One region of the Streptomyces sp. RLA012 genome, then DNA from elsewhere that is predicted to be linked to it. Evidence: riboswitches for the same ligand, from Rfam matches in the RefSeq annotation. Region 1 holds a riboswitch; each other region holds the start of a gene.

Region 1 (4,204 bases):
CTTGTAGGGCAGGCCGACACGGATGAAGACTTCTTCGAAGACACGGGACTGGGCGTTCGTACGGTAGAAGACGGCGACGTCGCCCGCCTTGGCCTCGCCCGCGTCGGTGAGACGGTCTATCTCGTCGGCGACGAACTGGGCCTCGTCGTGCTCGGTGTCGGCGACATACCCGGTGATGTTCGAACCGGCGCCCGCGTTGGTCCACAGGTTCTTGGGGCGGCGGGATTCGTTGCGCTCGATGACCGCGTTGGCGGCGGACAGGATCGTCTGGGTCGAGCGGTAGTTCTGTTCGAGGAGGATCGTCGTCGCGTCCGGGTAGTCCTCCTCGAACTGGAGGATGTTGCGGATGGTCGCGCCGCGGAAGGCGTAGATCGACTGGTCGGCGTCGCCCACGACGCACAGCTCGGCGGGGCCGAGGTCGCCCGCGGCGGACGGCACGTCCTCGGGCCGGTCGTCGGCGGCGGCCGGGCCGACGAGCTCCCTGACCAGGGCGTACTGCGCGTGGTTCGTGTCCTGGTACTCGTCGACCAGGACGTGGCGGAAGCGGCGGCGGTAGTGCTCGGCGACGTCCGGGAAGGCGCGCAGCAGGTTGACCGTGGTCATGATCAGGTCGTCGAAGTCGAGCGCGTTGGCCTCACGCAGCCGCGACTGGTACATCGCGTAGGCCTGGGCGAGGGTCTTCTCGAAACCGTCGGCGGCCTGGGCGGCGAAGTCCTCCTCGTCGATCAGCTCGTTCTTCAGGTTCGAGATCTTGGCGCTGAAGGACTTCGGCGGGAAGCGCTTCGGATCGAGGTCCAGATCACGGCAGACGAGCGCCATCAGACGCTTGCTGTCGGCGGCGTCGTAGATCGAGAAGGACGACGTGAAGCCGAGCTGCTTGCTCTCCCGGCGCAGGATCCGCACACACGCGCTGTGGAAGGTCATCACCCACATCGCGTGGGCGCGCGGGCCGACGAGGTGCTCGACGCGCTCCTTCATCTCGCCCGCGGCCTTGTTCGTGAAGGTGATCGCGAGGATCTGGCCGGGGTGGACCTGGCGCTCGCCCAGCAGATGCGCGATCCGGTGCGTGAGCACCCGGGTCTTGCCGGAGCCGGCGCCGGCCACGATGAGCAGGGGGGAGCCGGAGTGCACCACGGCCGCACGCTGGTTCTCGTTCAGCCCGTCCAGCAGGGCCGCCGGGTCCACGGCGGGGCGGGGCGCGCCGTCGCGGTAGTACGCGTCCCGGCTCGCGGGCACGTCGAAACGGCCGCCGAACAAGTCGTCCGGAAGCGGCTCCGGCGCCCCGTCCTCGGGCGGCGGCGGGGGCTCTTCCTCGTGGGCCCCGGAGGGCTGGAGGTCCGCCAGGAAGCTGTCGTCAAAGAGGCTGCTCATCGCTCTCCGAGTTTAGGCCGCCCCACTGACAACCCGCGGCCACCCTGGAAACCCGACCGGTTTTTCCGTGGCCGCGGGCCGTCCCTCCCCCTCCGCACCCCGCCGTCACCGCCTAGATCCATTCCCTTACGGTCAGCCACGACCAGCGGCACCCAACATCAAGGTCACGAAAATGTATCGGGCATATCGCACATCAAACTTCACAGAACACTTATGAGTTGGCTAGCGTGCCCGGCAGACCGCTCGACAGCAACCGGCGAACGTCGTCGGGCCGTGCGGTCTCCGCCGAGTCCGGTACGCCCACGAGGCAGCCGGAGCCGGGGACCCAACCGACTTTGGGGTGAATCGGTCCAATTGTCCCACGGGGCAAGGACCGTAGGGCAAACCTTCCGGAAGCACCCGCCCGAACCCGACAGCTAACTCGGTAGGCGGAGGACGGAAGGAGTCGCCTCTCTTGGCGTCGCATCGCAAGTGGAGTCCTATGGGTACGCGCATAGCGGGTATACGGACCCCTGCCCTCGCCACGGCGGCCCTCACCTCCGTGGCCCTGCTCTCCCAGACGGCGAACGCCGCGCCCTCGGCCGATTCCAAGCCGAGCGTCGAAGAGGTCGAGAAGAAGGTCGACGACCTCTACCACCAGGCCGAGACGGCGACCGACAAGTACAACGCGACCCGGGAGAAGACCGCGCAGCAGCGCAAGCGGGTCGACTCCCTCCTCGACGACGTGGCCCAGCGCACCGAGAAGCTGAACACCGCGCGTGAGGAGCTGGGTTCGTTCGCCGCGGCCCAGTACCGCACCGGTGCCGCCGCCCCCGACACCGCGAGCTTCCTGCTGGCCGACAATCCGCAGGACTACTTCGACCAGACCCAGCTGATGGACCGTCTGACCACCCGCCAGAAGGCGGCCGTCGACGACTACGTCACCGAGCAGGCCGCCACCACGAAGAAGCGCGCGGAGGCCTCCGAGAGCCTGCAGACGCTCACCACGACGCAGAGCGCGCTGAAGACGTCCAAGGCCGACGTGCAGCGCAAGCTGGCGGAGGCGCGCGACCTGCTCTCCAAGCTGACCGCCGAGGAGAAGGCGCGGCTCGCGGCGATCGAGCAGAAGAAGCGGGAGGCGGCCGACCGCAAGGCGGCGGAGCTGGCGCAGCAACAGGCCGCGGCGGAGAAGAAGGCCCAGGAGGCGGCGGCCCAGCAGCAGACGGGCTCCGGCACCACAAGCACCTCCGGAACCACGGGGACCACCGGCACCACCGGGACCACCGGCACCTCGGCCACCGACGCCTCCTACACCGTCAAGGCCGACAAGGCCATCGCCTTCGCCCGCACCCAGATCGGCAAGCCGTACGTGTGGGGCGCGACCGGGCCGGGCTCGTACGACTGCTCCGGCCTCACCCAGGCCGCCTGGAAGGCCGCGGGCGTCAGCCTCCCGCGCACCACCTATGACCAGGTCAAAGCGGGCAGCACCGTCCCTCTCTCCGACATCAGGCCCGGTGACCTCGTCTTCTTCTACGACGACATCAGCCACGTCGGCCTGTACATCGGCAACGGCATGATGATCCACGCGCCCAAGCCGGGTGCGTACGTCCGCGAGGAGTCGATCTTCTACGGCGGCGAGTCGATCATCCACAGCGTGGTGCGTCCGGCGTAGCGCTACGGCGCCGGGCACGCGCGCGTGAGGGCTGATCGAGCTCCACGCGCGCGTGCCCCGCGGGCAACCCGCTCGAAGGTCCCTAGCATCGGGCCCATGCCAGCCACCTCCCCGCCCCGCATCTGGTCGGCCCGACTGCGCACCGGGTGGGCGGAGTGTTCGCCCGGCGCCGGAGCCGCCGTGCTGGCCACCGGCATCATCTCGGTCGGGCTGCGGCTGACCGGCCACGAGACGCTCTCCCGGATCGCGCTGGCCCTGACGGCCCTCGGCTGGCTCGGGCTCGCCGCGGACTTCGTCGTACGGCTGCTGCGCGAGCGGGAGCGGTGGGTCACGGAGGCCGGCACGCCCGCCGCGCTCACCGCGGTCGCGGCGACCACCGTGCTCGGCACCCGGCTGGTCGCGCTCGGCTGGGAGGTACCGGCCGAGGCCCTGCTCGCCCTGTCGGCCGTGCTCTGGCCCGGGCTGCTCCTCCTGGTCGTACGGCGTCTGCGGCCTCGTACGCCCGGAGCGGTGTTCCTCGGGTGTGTGGCCACGGAGGGGCTCGCGGTGCTGGCCGCCGCGCTCGCCCCGGCGGTACGCGCGGACTGGCTGGCGCACGCCGCGCTGGTGCTGTTCTGGCTGGGGATCGTGCTGTATGTGGTGGCGCTGCTGTACTTCGACTATCGCGAGGTCGCTGTGGGGGCCGGGGACCACTGGATCGCCGGCGGTGCGCTGGCCATCTCGGCGCTGGCCGGGGCGGAGCTGATCGGCGCACACCGGGCGAACCCGTACCTGTGGAACGACGACGACAACCGCGTGCTGCACGGCGTGAGCGGCGGCCTGCTCGCGCTCGCGCTGGGCTTCTACGTCGTCCTGGCCGTCGCGGAACTGCTGCGGCCTCGCCTGCGCCACGACGTGCGGCGCTGGGCGACCGTGTTCCCGATGGGCATGACGGCGGTGGCGGCCCTGTCGGTCGCGACCGCCCTCGACGTCCTGTGGCTCAAGGGGCTCGGACAGGTGCTGCTGTGGATCGCGGTGGCGGCGTGGCTGGTGGTGGCGGCCGGAACCGTCACGCGCCCGCGGGAGGCGTAGGCGTAGCACTCGCGGAAGGCACGGCGCTCACGGGAGGCACAGTGGTCGCGGAAGCCGCGGCCCTGGAGGGAGCCGTGGACCTGAGGGGAGAGAGCCGTGGACCTGGAGGAG
Region 2 (4,204 bases), 1.6 Mb from region 1:
CGAACTGTGCAGGTACGCCGTTCTGTTCGGCGACCCGCAGCTCGCCCTGACCGCCGTGAAGCGCGTCCTCGACATCACCGCCGAGGAGGTCCAGGAGGTCGCCAAGTCCCGCCTGCGCCCCGACAACCGTGCGGTGCTGGTGTACGAACCGATCGCTGCCGAGACCACCGAAGAGGACGAGGAGGCGGCGAAGTGACCGAGCTCGCCACCATGGACTTCCACCCGCGGCCCCAGGCGGGCCGGCCCAAGCCCTGGGCCTTCCCCGCACCCGAGCGCGGCACACTGGACAACGGCCTGACCGTGCTGCGCTGCCACCGTCCCGGCCAGCAGGTCGTCGCCGTAGAGGTGCTGCTCGCCGCGCCGCTGGAGGCCGAGCCCGCGGGCCTCGACGGCGTCGCCACGATCATGGCGCGTGCCTTCTCGGAGGGCACCGACAAGCTGTCCGCCGAGGAGTTCGCCGCCGAGCTGGAGCGCTGCGGCGCCACCCTCGACGCGCACGCCGACCACCCCGGCGTACGGCTGTCGCTCGAAGTGCCCGTCTCGCGCCTGCCCAAGGCGCTCGGTCTGCTCGCCGACGCCCTGAGGGCACCGGCCTTCGCGGACAGCGAGGTCGAGCGGCTGGTGCGCAACCGGCTCGACGAGATCCCGCACGAGACGGCCAACCCGGCCCGTCGCGCCGCCAAGGAGCTCTCCAAGCAGCTGTTCCCGGCGTCCTCGCGCATGTCGCGCCCGCGTCAGGGCACCGAGGAGACCGTCCAGAAGATCGACTCGGGGGCCGTGCGCGCCTTCTACGACCGGCATGTACGCCCGGCCACGGCCACCGCCGTGATCGTCGGCGACCTGACCGGTGTCGACCTCGACGCGCTGCTCGCGGAGACCCTCGGCGACTGGACCGGCTCGTTCGCCGAGCCGCGCCCCGTGCCGTCGGTGACCGCGGACGACACCGGTCGGGTGATCATCGTGGACCGTCCGGGCGCGGTGCAGACGCAGCTGCTCATCGGCCGCGTCGGCGCCGACCGGCACGACCGCGTCTGGCCCGCCCAGGTGCTCGGCACCTACTGCCTCGGTGGCACCCTCACCTCGCGTCTGGACCGTGTCCTGCGCGAGGAGAAGGGCTACACCTACGGTGTGCGGGCGTTCGGCCAGGTCCTGCGCGCCGCGCCGGACGGAACCGGCATCGCGATGCTCGCCATCAGCGGCTCCGTGGACACCCCGAACAGCGGCCCGGCGCTCGACGACCTCTGGAAGGTGCTGCGCACCCTCGCCGCCGAGGGGCTGACGGACGCCGAGCGCGATGTCGCCGTGCAGAACCTGGTCGGTGTGGCACCGCTCAAGTTCGAGACCGCGGCGGCCGTCGCGGGAACGCTCGCGGACCAGGTGGAGCAGTACCTGCCGGACGACTACCAGGCGACGCTGTACCAGCAGCTCGCCGCGACCGGCACCGTGGAGGCCACCGCGGCCGCCGTGAGCGCCTTCCCGGTGGACCGTCTGGTGACCGTCCTGGTGGGCGACGCGGCGCAGATCGAGGAGCCCGTCAAGGCTCTCGGAATCGGTGAAGTGACCGTCGTGACGGCGGAGTAGAACGCGGAACAGAACATGCAGCCGAACGCGGAGTAGAACAGCACGACTCCCAGGGGCCCGGGTGACCGCAGAGTCGCCCGGGCTCTCGTCTGCCCGGACTTGAGCCCCAAGATGTCCGTATTGATAGGGAGGTTGCCTGTCTGCCCTGTGGCATGCACTACAAAAGTCGTGATCCGTTTGTCGATTGAAAGTTGCCCCGTTTAGCGTCGGTGCGGCTGTTCGCCAGGCAGTGCGCCGCGCCCGCGGCACCGGACAGTCATCGCCGAGTCCCCGTACGGCGCGAGCCAGGGGAGCCGGGGACCCACACGCAGTCCCTGGGGTGAATCGGACGCCCTCCCGAGAGGGGATCCGTAGGAGACCTTCCTGCTCCGAACCCGTCAGCTAACCCGGTAGGCGAGAGGGAAGGAAAGGATCAACCTCTCCATGGCGTTCACCTGTGGCCCCGGGAAACACCGGCGTCCGAGCCGCGCGAAGCGCACCACCACGAACGCCGTCGGCGTCGCCGCGCTCACCACCACCGGTGTCATCGGAACCCTGGCCGCTCCGGCGTTCGCCGCGGACACCTCCGTCGAGCAGACCGGGCTGAACCAGGCCGTCACGATCGGTGACTCGGTCGCCGCCAAGATCGACGCGCAGGCCGCCGCCCAGCAGCAGGCCGCCGACGAGGCCGTCGCGAAGAAGCAGGCCGAGGAGGCCGCGCGGAAGCAGGCCGCCCTGGAGGCGAAGAAGGAGCGCGAGGCCAAGGACCGCGCCGCCCGTGCCGCCGAGCGCAAGCGCCTGAACACCTTCGTCCTGCCGATCACCGGCTCGTACATCTCCACCGGCTACAAGACCGGCGGCAGCCTCTGGTCGTCCGGCAGCCACACCGGTGTCGACTTCCACGCCGCGTCCGGAACCTCGGTGCACGCCGTCGGCTCCGGCACGGTCGTCACGGCCGGCTGGGGCGGTGCCTACGGCAACCAGATCGTCATCAAGATGAACGACGGCACCTACACGATGTACGGGCACCTGTCGTCCATCGGCGTCTCCGTGGGGCAGACGGTCACCCCCGGGCAGCGGATAGGCCTCTCCGGGGCCACCGGAAACACCACCGGGCCGCACCTCCACTTCGAGGCGCGCACGACGGCGGAGTACGGCTCCGACATGGACCCCGTCGGCTACCTCCGCTCGCACGGAGTGAACATCTGACGACCGGCGTCAGTACTTCCGAAGCCCCGGCTCACCCCGAGCCGGGGCTTCGTCGTTTCGAACGGCTGTCTGTCCAAAAAATATCCATGGATTCCGGCCCGCCATCGGAAATTCCGGTTCTCTGCAATAGAGTCGGTGAACAAGCGTCAATCGACCGCGTTTCGCGGGGATTAAGGCGGAGGTCCGGTCATGCGCATTCCCGCGCACTCGGTATGCACGGCGATCCGCGACGACATCGTCGCGGGTGTCTACGAGCGCGGCAGCCGGCTCACCGAGGAACTGCTCGCGCGACGCTACGGCGTCTCGCGCGTCCCCGTGCGCGAGGCCCTGCGCACCCTGGAGGCCGAAGGCTTCGTCGTCACCCGCCGCCACGCGGGCGCCTGTGTCGCGGAGCCCACCGAGCAGGAGGCCGCGGACCTGCTGGAGATGCGCATGCTCCTGGAGCCGCTGGGCGCCGCCAGGGCCGCGCAGCGCCGTACCGAGGCCCACCTCAAGGTGCTGCGAGGCCTGGTCAGGCTGGGTCAGGAGCGGGCCAGGAGGGGGAACAGCGAGGATCTGCGCTCGCTGGGCGGCTGGTTCCACGAGACGCTCGCACAGGCGTCCGGAAGCCCCGCGCTGACCTCCACGCTGGGCCAGCTGCGGCACAAGATCGCCTGGATGTACGCGGTCGAGGCGCCGGCCAATCCGGCCGAGTCCTGGGCGGAGCACGGCGGGATCGTGGACGCGGTGGCGCGCGGCGACAGTGAGCGGGCGCGGGCCGTCACGGCGCTGCACACCGAGCGCGCGACGGTCGCGCACCGGCTGCGCTTTCCCGGCGGGGGAGACCGCCCGGAGCGTGTGAGGACTTCGCAACATCCCGTAAACATGACGGGCCTGCGGCATTAACACCGGCACCGTATACAAAGAGGAGTAATTCGCGGGGGATTACTTTTGCTGCCCGCAATTCGAAAAAGCGAAGAGCCCGCCCGATGTTTTCAGGCGAGCCCTTCGATATGTGTGCCGGGCGATGTCTTTTGGTGTGAAGACCGCCGCCACGATCAATTGACGACCTCCGCCGGGCGGGATCTTCAGACGGTCTCGGGGAGCTCCTCGAGACCCTCGGCCACCAGCTTCGCCAGCCGGTCGAGCGCGGCGTCCGCGCCCTCGGCGTCGGAGGCGAGGACGATCTCCTCGCCGCCCTGGGCGCCCAGGCCGAGGACCGCCAGCATGGAGGCCGCGTTGACGGGGTTGCCCTCCGCCTTGGCGATCGTCACGGGGATACCGGAGGCCGTGGCCGCCCGGACGAAGATGGAGGCGGGACGGGCGTGGAGGCCCTCGGCCCAGCCGACGTTGACGCGGCGCTCAGCCATGTGATGCTGCCCTTCGGTGTTCAGGGTTGTCTAGACCAGTGTTCCACAACGTGAAGCGTGCCCGGAGCAGGCATCGATCCTGCCCC
Region 3 (4,204 bases), 3.0 Mb from region 1:
GCTGTTCAACTCCTGGGAGGCCACCCACTTCGACATCTCCGAGGAGCAGCAGCGGGAGCTGGCCCGGCGGGCCGCGGCGATGGGTGTCGAGCTGTTCGTGGTCGACGACGGCTGGTTCGGGGAGCGGACCAGCGACCGCGCCGGGCTCGGTGACTGGTCGCCCAACCCGGACCGCTTCCCGCAGGGGCTGAAGCCGCTCGCCGACGACGTGCACGCGCTCGGTATGCAGTTCGGGATCTGGGTCGAACCGGAAATGGTCAACCCGGACAGCGAGCTGTATCGCGCGCACCCCGACTGGGTGCAGTTCCAACCGGGGCGAACCAGGACGGAGTTCCGCAATCAGCTCGTACTGAATCTCGCCCGCCCGGACGTCCAGGAGTATCTGTGGGAGCAGCTCGACGGTCTGCTCTCCGGCGCCCCGATCGACTATGTGAAATGGGACTTCAACCGCTGTTTCACGGACGCCGGTTGGCCGGGTGAGCCGTACCCGCAGAAGCTGTGGGTCGAGCACGTGGAGGCCCTGTACGCGCTGCTGGACCGGCTGCGGGCCGCGCATCCCGGGGTCGCCTTCGAGTCCTGCTCCGGCGGTGGCGGCCGGATCGACCTCGGCATCATGGCGCGTACGGACGAGGTGTGGACCTCCGACAACACCGACCCGCTCGACCGGCTCGCGATCCAGTACGGCTTCAGCCAGGTCCACCCTGCCCGGATCATGTCGGCCTGGGTCACCGACAGCCCGAACGCACAGCTCAATGGGCGTGTCAGCTCGCTGCGTCTCCGGTTTGTGAGCGCCATGGCCGGGGTGCTCGGGGTCGGCGGCGATCTGGCCGAGTGGAGCGAGCAGGAACTCGTCGAGGCGCGGGACTGGGTGAAGCTCTACAAAGAGATCCGGCCGGTCGTGCAGCGCGGCGACCTCTACCGGCTGCGCCCTCCGGAGGGCGGGTCGAGTGCGGTCCAGTACGTCCGCGGTGACGAGACCGTCGTCCTGGCCTGGCTCCAGGCCCAGCATTTCGGTGAGCAGGTCGCCCCGCTCCGGCTGCGTGGCCTCGATCCGGGTGCCGCGTACGAATGCCGCGAAACGGGTGAAGTGCATCGGGGTGCGGTGCTGCTGCACCACGGGCTGCGGACGGGCCTGCGAGGCGACCTCGACGCGGCAGTTATCCGACTGCGTCGCGTGTGACTGTTCTGTCCTGAAACGCAGCCTTCATTCCAACTGGCCCTGGAATGAAGCATCGTGGTTCGGCGTGCGTGAGCAGCGTCATATTCGTGACGATGTGTTGCGGCCGCTCTCGCCCAATCCGCCCGAATTTCAGGGCGGTTGAGGGACGAAAACATCCCCCGTTCACGGAGGGTGACGGGAATTCCGGCCTGGATCAAGAAAGGCACGTACACAGAAAAGCCACATGGTTGGCGATGCGCTCCCATCTCGCCTACGTTCGCCCTCAATCCGGACGGACGCCCAATCCTGCCGCCGCCCGGAATCCGCACACCCACCCGTACCCGGCAGGAGCGGGGGACCCACAGGTAGGACGCCTGTTCCGGTCTCCGGAACGGCTAGGGGTACAGCCGCGTGGCCGCGCGGCCGGGCATCTCCAGCCCGCACCCGACAGCTCACCCCGCAGGCGCCGGAGAGGAATTCGTCATGCCCGCGAAGGGTAAGCACCGCCGTCCCAAGTCCCAGCGTTTCACCCGCTCGATCGCCGTGGCCGGAACCGGTGGTGCCGCGCTCGCGCTGCCGCTGATGGGGGCATCCGGCGCCCACGCCGCCACTCCGGCGACCGCCGTTTCCTCGGCTCCGGAAAAGACCGCGGCGGTATCCGAAAAGACCGCGACGGTTGCGGAAAAGGCAGCGACGATTTCGGAAAAGACCGGGACCGTCACTTCCACCGGCGCGACAAAGACCTATGCGGTAAAGGCCGGCGACTGGCTGGCGAAGATCGCCGACCAGCAGAACGTCGCAGGCGGCTGGCAGCGGCTCTACTCCGACAACCGCCAGGCCATCGGCGGCGACCCGTCGTTGATCCACCCGGGCCTGAAGCTGACGATCGGCGAGAAGGCGGCGTCGACCGGCGGCACCAAGCCGTCGACCCAGTCGCCGACCTCGTCGTCCAAGCGGTCGTCCTCCAAGGCCTCCTCCAAGGCATCCACCCAGTCGGCCACAGGGTCGGCCGGCGTGGCGAGTACGCCCAAGGCCCGGGCCGCCGACAGTTCCGGCTACACCCTGCCGGTCGAGGGCGCCGTCATCGGCACCGGCTACAAGGTGGCCGGCGGCATGTGGTCCAGCGGCTACCACACCGGCGTGGACTTCGTGGTCCCGACCGGCACCACCATCAAGTCCATCGCCGCGGGTACGGTCGTCTCGGCCGGCTGGGGCGGCGCCTACGGCAACCAGGTCGTCATCCGGCACGCCGACGGCAGCTATTCGCAGTACGCCCATATGTCCGCCCTCTCCGTCTCGGCGGGGCAGACCGTGGCCGAGGGGCGGCGGATCGGCCTCTCCGGCGCGACCGGCAACGTCACCGGCCCGCATCTGCACTTCGAGATCCGCACCACGCCGAGCTACGGCTCCGACGTGGACCCCGTCGCGTACCTGCGTTCGCACGGTGTCGCCGTCGGCTGACGCCCGCCGCGCCCCCTAGTGATCATGGAGCGCTCCATAAGCGCTCCATAAGCGCTCCATGATCAGCGCATTGCGGTCTTGTGGCAGCGGGGCGCGCGGTCTCGACACCGTGCGGGAGTGGCTCCACAGTGATCTCTGTAAGCGCTTTCTGCGTCTTCGGAGGTCCCAGTGCCCGACGCCCACGCCGACGCCGCCCGGGGCGGTGGGAACGGGGCCGACGACCCGGCGCCCGCCGCGATCGGCGGGTCGGGCCGAGGTGTTGGCGCGCATGGCGGAGGGCGTGAGCTTCGCCGACGGCGAGCGGGTGTCCGCCGACTCGCCCGCGAACCAGTTCGTTTCGGTGGTCGACGGGTGGACGGTCGCGGAGCCTTCCGGATCCTCTTCCGGGCCTGGGGCCTCAACTGCGCCGACCTGGACCGGCGTTGGACGTACGTCGTCCCGTCCGGCAGTGGCGCCCCCGGCTTCCATCGGATCCGGACCGTCGACGTCGACCAGGGCATCTCCGGTCGACGTACACGGACCACTGCCAGGGCGCCGAGACCCGGCGGGTGCCGAAGCCCGCCGGGCATCACCGCTCCGCCCGTCCTCGCCACCACCCCGCGTACGGAAGGAACCTCATGACCACCCGCAGAGCCTTCACGACCCTGGCCGCCGGTGCCGCCCTGGCGACGCTCGTCCCGGCCGCCGCCGCGAGTGCCTCGCCGCGCCACCGCCGGGGCCGGCTCATCGCCCGCGACGGCTTCCGGCACGGCCTCGGCCAATGGGCCAGCGAACTGCAGGACGGGGGCACGGTCACCGCCTCGCGCGGCGTCCTGGAGATCGACGTGCCGAGCGGCGCGACGGTCTGGTTCAAGAAGCGGCTCGCGGGGCCGTACGTCGTCGAGTACACCGCCACGCCGGTCTCCGAGGGTGGTGTCAACGACCGGGTCTCCGACCTCAACAACTTCTGGAACGCCGTCGACGTACGTTCCCCGGACGACCTCTTCGCCACGCCACGCGGCGGCGCCCTCGCCGAATACGACTACCTGAAGACGTACTACGTCGGGTACGGCGCCAACACCAACACGACGACGCGGCTGCGCCGGTACGTGGGGGAGGCGGGCGTCCGCCCGCTGATCTACGACTACACGCAGCCGCTTCTGACGGCCAACGAGCCCCACCGCGTCCGTATCGTCTCGGACGGCTCGACGGTCCAGTGGTGGAACAACGGGCGACCGGTCTTCGACTACCGCGACCCGGAGCCCTACACGAGCGGGCACTTCGCGTTCCGGACCACCTGGAGTCACTTCCGGATCACGGACTTCCAGGTGTGGCGGCTGTTCAACCACTCCTGAGAGTGCCTTATTCCGGATTAACCGACACTTTACGAGTGGCTTATCTCACCCCCCGTCAACCCTTTCTTACGGTCGCGTAGCTCACATCGAAAGGTGAATCATGGGCCGATGTGGCAGACGATTCGAAGAATGACAACAGATCAGTGATCGGGTCGTACGTGGCGGTGGGGGACAGCTTCACCGAAGGCGTCGGCGATCTCGGGCCCGACGGGGCGTTCGTCGGGTGGGCCGACCGGTTCGCGGTGCTTCT
Region 4 (4,204 bases), 1.5 Mb from region 1:
CCCCCCCGCGTCGCCTGCGTGGCCGCCCGTGAAAACCCTGGTGAATCGGGTCCCGCGGATGGCGTACACTGATTTCAACGACGCGGGGTGGAGCAGCTCGGTAGCTCGCTGGGCTCATAACCCAGAGGTCGCAGGTTCAAATCCTGTCCCCGCTACTGAAGGCCAAGGGCCGGAACTCGGAAACGAGTTCCGGCCCTTGGTTTTTCCTCTCCCGTCGAAGTCTCCCGTCGAAGTCTCCCGTCGGAGTCTCCCGTCGAGGCCTCCCGTCGAGCTCTCCCTGTCGAGTTCCCTCTGCTGAGTCTTCCCTGCCGAGTTTCCCTTGCCGAGTTTTCCCTGCCGAGCCGACTTTCTGTAGTCTTCCGATCACTATGAGTCGTCTTCGGTGGCTGATGCGGCAGGGATCGGCGCTCGCGCTGCTGCTCGCCGCGTGCGCGTTGTTCCTCGGGGCCTGCCACGGCGGCCGCGACTTCCTGCCGCACGGCGGGACCGTCATCGCCCCGGCCGGGTACCACCACGGATGCGGCGGTACCGAGAGGTGTCCCGCCTGATCGGCGCCACCCCGGTGCGTCCCTCGGTCGGGCCACCGGATTCGCCCTCCGCCCCCGCTCCGGGAAACCTGGACGGGTGGGGCAGCGAGGAGGTGCGCAGCAGGCCGACGAGCCGCATGACGGGGCGCGCGGAGAGCCGAGCGACCGGTCAGGTGGACGGCCGCCCGGCGACCCCGTGCCCGATCCGGGGCCGGGGGACGAACCGACGCCCGGACCGGGCGGAGCGGACCGGAGAGGGATCTCGGACGCGCGGACCGTCGCACGGGCGCTGCCCGCGCTGCTGATCGTCGCAGGGATGGTCTACGACTACTACACCCCGTCGGCCTTCACCGCCGGCCCCCTCTTCACGGCCGCGCCCCTCGTGGCCGCCCCGTTCTTCTCGCTGCGCGGCACACTGCTCACCGGCGTCGCGGCGCTCGCCGGGGTGCTCGCGGTCCATATCAAGCTCGGTATCGCCCTCGGGGTGGGCGCGATCACGGAGGCCGTCACGGTGGCGACCGTCGCCGCGCTGGCCGTGCTCATCAACATCCTCGTGCGCCGCACCGGTGAACGGCTCGCCTCGGCCCACCAGATCGCCGAGGCGGCCCAGCGCGCCGTACTGCCGGAACCCGACGAACGCATCGGCGGGCTGGAGGTCGCGGCGCGCTACGAGGCCGCGCAGGCGGGCGCGTCCATCGGCGGTGACCTGTACGCGGTGCAGGACTCCCCGCACGGTGTACGGCTGATCGTGGGCGACGTACGCGGGAAGGGCATGGGCGCGGTGGCCGTCGTGGCGGTGGTCATCGGGGCGTTCCGGGAGGCGGCCGAGCAGGAGACGACCCTGGAGGCGGTCGCACAGCGGCTGGAGCGGGCGCTGACCCGCGGGGGTACCCGGCGCGACGACCTCGACGCCTCCGAGGGGTTCACCACCGCCGTCCTCGCGGAGATCCCGCACGAGGGCGATGTCGTACGGATCGTCAACCGCGGCCATCCGTCCCCGCTGCTCCTGCACGCGGACGGAACGCTGGACACGCTCGCCGCCGTGAACCCCGCACTGCCGCTCGGGATGGGCGAGTTGGGCACCTGGCCGGACCGCGCGCAGGAGACGCACTTCCCGCACGGTGCCATGTTCCTGCTCCACACGGACGGCCTGTCCGAGGCGCGCGACGCGCACGGGCGCTTCTACGACCCGGCCGCGCGCCTGGCCGGCCGGACCTTCCCGGGTCCCGACGCCCTGCTGACCACGCTCGCGGAGGAGGTCCGCCGGTACACGGGCGGCGCCCTGACGGACGACATGGCGCTGCTCGCCGTACGGCGGCCGTGCCCGCCACGGAGGCCTTCTTGATCATTGTCACGAGGGGTGATCGGGCGATGTCCCTCCGCGTAACAGGTGACGCACCGTCAAGCAACCCGGAAGTGGGGGCGCGCGGCCAACTCGCCCCGATTTTCGCCGGTCGTGACCTGTAAGTCCTGGCCAAGAGTCGTTAATGATCAGCACGAACGGCTTGGAATCCGGTACCCGAGTCTATTAACGTTCGATAACGCAGCGCGGTCGTCCCAGCCGTCACAAGAGTCGGCTCCGTGCGCACGCGCCGAATCCCGCAAGGGAACCGGGGAACCACCAACTTGGGGTGAATCGAGCGTCTTTCACGGTGGAGACACCGTGGGTTGACGCGCGTAGGAGACCTTCCTGCTCCGAACCCGTCAGCTAACCCGGTAGGCGAGAAGGAAGGAAAGGAGCACGCCCACGTGGCGTCCAACCGGCCCGCCCAGCCCACTTCGTTCGCGCCGAGCGACACTCAGACTTTTGGCTACGCCTACGGCAAGGACGGCAAGGACGAGGGCCCCTGGGAGGAGTGGAATCCCACCGCGGATTCCGTCCGTCCCGTCCGCGGCCGGCACCGCGTCTCCAAGCAGCGCGGGGGCGGACTCGCCCGTAGCTCCACGGTTCTGGGCGTCGGCGTCATAGCCGCCGTCGGCGCGGGTGGCATGGCCACCGCGGCGCCCGGCAAGCCCCCGGTGTCCATCTCGCTGCCCGACCTGGCCTCGGTCACCCAGTCCGCCAAGGCGTTGATCTCCGACGGCGGCTCCAGCACGCCGAAGGGCTCCGCCACCCCGCTCACCAGCGCCGGTGTGACGACTGCCGACGCCGCGCAGGGCAACAAGGACGCGGGCGAGGCGCTGCGCGCCCGCATCATCCAGCAGGCCGAGGCGCAGCAGGACCAGGTCGACAACGCGGCCCAGGCCGCCGCCGAGGCCGCCGCCACGAAGAAGGCGGTCGCGCTGGCCGCCCAGCAGCAGGACGACGCCAAGGCCAAGGCCGCCGCCGCGAAGCAGAAGGCGGCCGACGAGGCCAAGCAGAAGGCCGAGGCCGCGCGCCTCGCCGAGCTCGCCAAGAGCTACACGCTGCCGACCTCCTCGTACACCCTGACCTCCCGCTTCGGCGACGCCGGCTCCATGTGGTCCTCCGGCTACCACACCGGCCTCGACTTCGCGGCCCCCACCGGCACGCTGATCAAGGCGATCCACAGCGGCACCGTCACCGAGGCGGGCTGGGCCGGCTCGTACGGCTACCGCACGATCCTCACCCTCGACGACGGCACGGAGCTGTGGTTCTGTCACCAGTCCTCCATCAGTGTCGGCGTGGGGCAGAAGGTGGCCACCGGTGAGGTCATCGGGCGCGTGGGCGCGACCGGCAACGTGACCGGGCCGCACCTGCACCTGGAGGTCCACCCCGGCGCCGGCAGCGCGATCGACCCGATGGCGTGGCTGCAGAGCAAGGGCCTGAACCCCTGACGCCAGTGGTGCGGCGGCAGGCCTGAGTGCGGAATACGTCAGTCCGGTACGGGTGTTGAATTGAGGCATGACTTCTCTTCGCAAGCTCGGTTCCTCCGGCCTGGAGGTCTTCCCGCTCGCCCTCGGCGGCAACGTCTTCGGCTGGACCGCGGACGAGGCGCAGTCCTTCGCCGTGCTCGACGCGTACACGGCCGGGGGCGGCAACTTCGTCGACACCGCCGACGGCTACTCGGCCTGGGTTCCCGGCAACTCGGGCGGCGAATCGGAGACGATCATCGGCAAGTGGTTCGCCGCGCGCGGCAACCGCTCCGATGTCGTCCTGGCGACCAAGGTCGCCAGCCACCCCGAGTACAAGGGCCTGTCCCCGGCGAACATCAAGGCCGCTGCCGACGCCTCGCTGCGCCGCCTCGGCACGGACTACATCGACCTCTACTACACCCACTTCGACGACACCTCGGTGCCGGTCGAGGAGATCATCGGCGCGCTCGACGAGCTGGTCCGGGCCGGCAAGGTCCGGGAGATCGCCGCCTCCAACATCTCCGCCGAGCGGCTCGCGGAGTCCGTGGAGTTCTCCGACCGCGAGGGCCTCGCGCGCTACGTCGCCCTCCAGCCGCACTACAACCTCGTCTCGCGCGACACCTACGAGGGCCCGCTCCAGGAGGTCGCCTCCCGGACCGGCCTGGCCGCCGTCCCGTACTACGCGCTCGCGTCCGGCTTCCTCACCGGCAAGTACCGCCCGGGTACGACGGTCGACTCCGCGCGGGCCGCGGGCGCCGGCAAGCACCTCGAATCCGAGCGCGGCATCCGCGTCCTGGCCGCCCTCGACGAGGTCGCCGGGGCCCACGACGCCGAGGTCGCCACGGTCGCCCTGGCCTGGCTCG

What was found. A riboswitch is a leader RNA that binds a small molecule or an ion and turns the genes downstream of it on or off. The one in region 1 is predicted to bind cyclic di-AMP.
Region 2: another riboswitch for cyclic di-AMP. It lies ahead of RV986_RS13835 (M23 family metallopeptidase); the one in region 1 lies ahead of RV986_RS20780 (C40 family peptidase).
Region 3: another riboswitch for cyclic di-AMP. It lies ahead of RV986_RS07735 (M23 family metallopeptidase); the one in region 1 lies ahead of RV986_RS20780 (C40 family peptidase).
Region 4: another riboswitch for cyclic di-AMP. It lies ahead of RV986_RS27820 (M23 family metallopeptidase); the one in region 1 lies ahead of RV986_RS20780 (C40 family peptidase).

The regions. Positions count from the first base shown of each region.
Region 1 is NZ_JBWDPA010000002.1:4,600,318-4,604,521, forward strand. Features, by position in the region: gene RV986_RS20775 (ATP-dependent DNA helicase) at 1-1,371, opposite strand, end outside; cyclic di-AMP (ydaO/yuaA leader) riboswitch at 1,645-1,817, shown strand; gene RV986_RS20780 (C40 family peptidase) at 1,826-3,022, shown strand; gene RV986_RS20785 (tellurite resistance/C4-dicarboxylate transporter family protein) at 3,119-4,093, shown strand.
Region 2 is NZ_JBWDPA010000002.1:3,014,701-3,018,904, reverse strand. Features, by position in the region: gene RV986_RS13845 (M16 family metallopeptidase) at 1-196, shown strand, start outside; gene RV986_RS13840 (M16 family metallopeptidase) at 193-1,581, shown strand; cyclic di-AMP (ydaO/yuaA leader) riboswitch at 1,832-1,992, shown strand; gene RV986_RS13835 (M23 family metallopeptidase) at 2,005-2,769, shown strand; gene RV986_RS13830 (GntR family transcriptional regulator) at 2,959-3,654, shown strand; gene RV986_RS13825 (HPr family phosphocarrier protein) at 3,837-4,118, opposite strand.
Region 3 is NZ_JBWDPA010000002.1:1,625,118-1,629,321, reverse strand. Features, by position in the region: gene RV986_RS07740 (alpha-galactosidase) at 1-1,180, shown strand, start outside; cyclic di-AMP (ydaO/yuaA leader) riboswitch at 1,482-1,638, shown strand; gene RV986_RS07735 (M23 family metallopeptidase) at 1,643-2,620, shown strand; gene RV986_RS07730 (hypothetical protein) at 2,972-3,241, shown strand; gene RV986_RS07725 (DUF6250 domain-containing protein) at 3,238-3,954, shown strand; gene RV986_RS07720 (SGNH/GDSL hydrolase family protein) at 4,098-4,204, shown strand, end outside.
Region 4 is NZ_JBWDPA010000002.1:6,068,725-6,072,928, forward strand. Features, by position in the region: tRNA gene RV986_RS27805 (tRNA-Met) at 82-155, shown strand; gene RV986_RS27810 (hypothetical protein) at 369-548, shown strand; gene RV986_RS27815 (PP2C family protein-serine/threonine phosphatase) at 625-1,872, shown strand; cyclic di-AMP (ydaO/yuaA leader) riboswitch at 2,108-2,265, shown strand; gene RV986_RS27820 (M23 family metallopeptidase) at 2,277-3,323, shown strand; gene RV986_RS27825 (aldo/keto reductase) at 3,391-4,204, shown strand, end outside.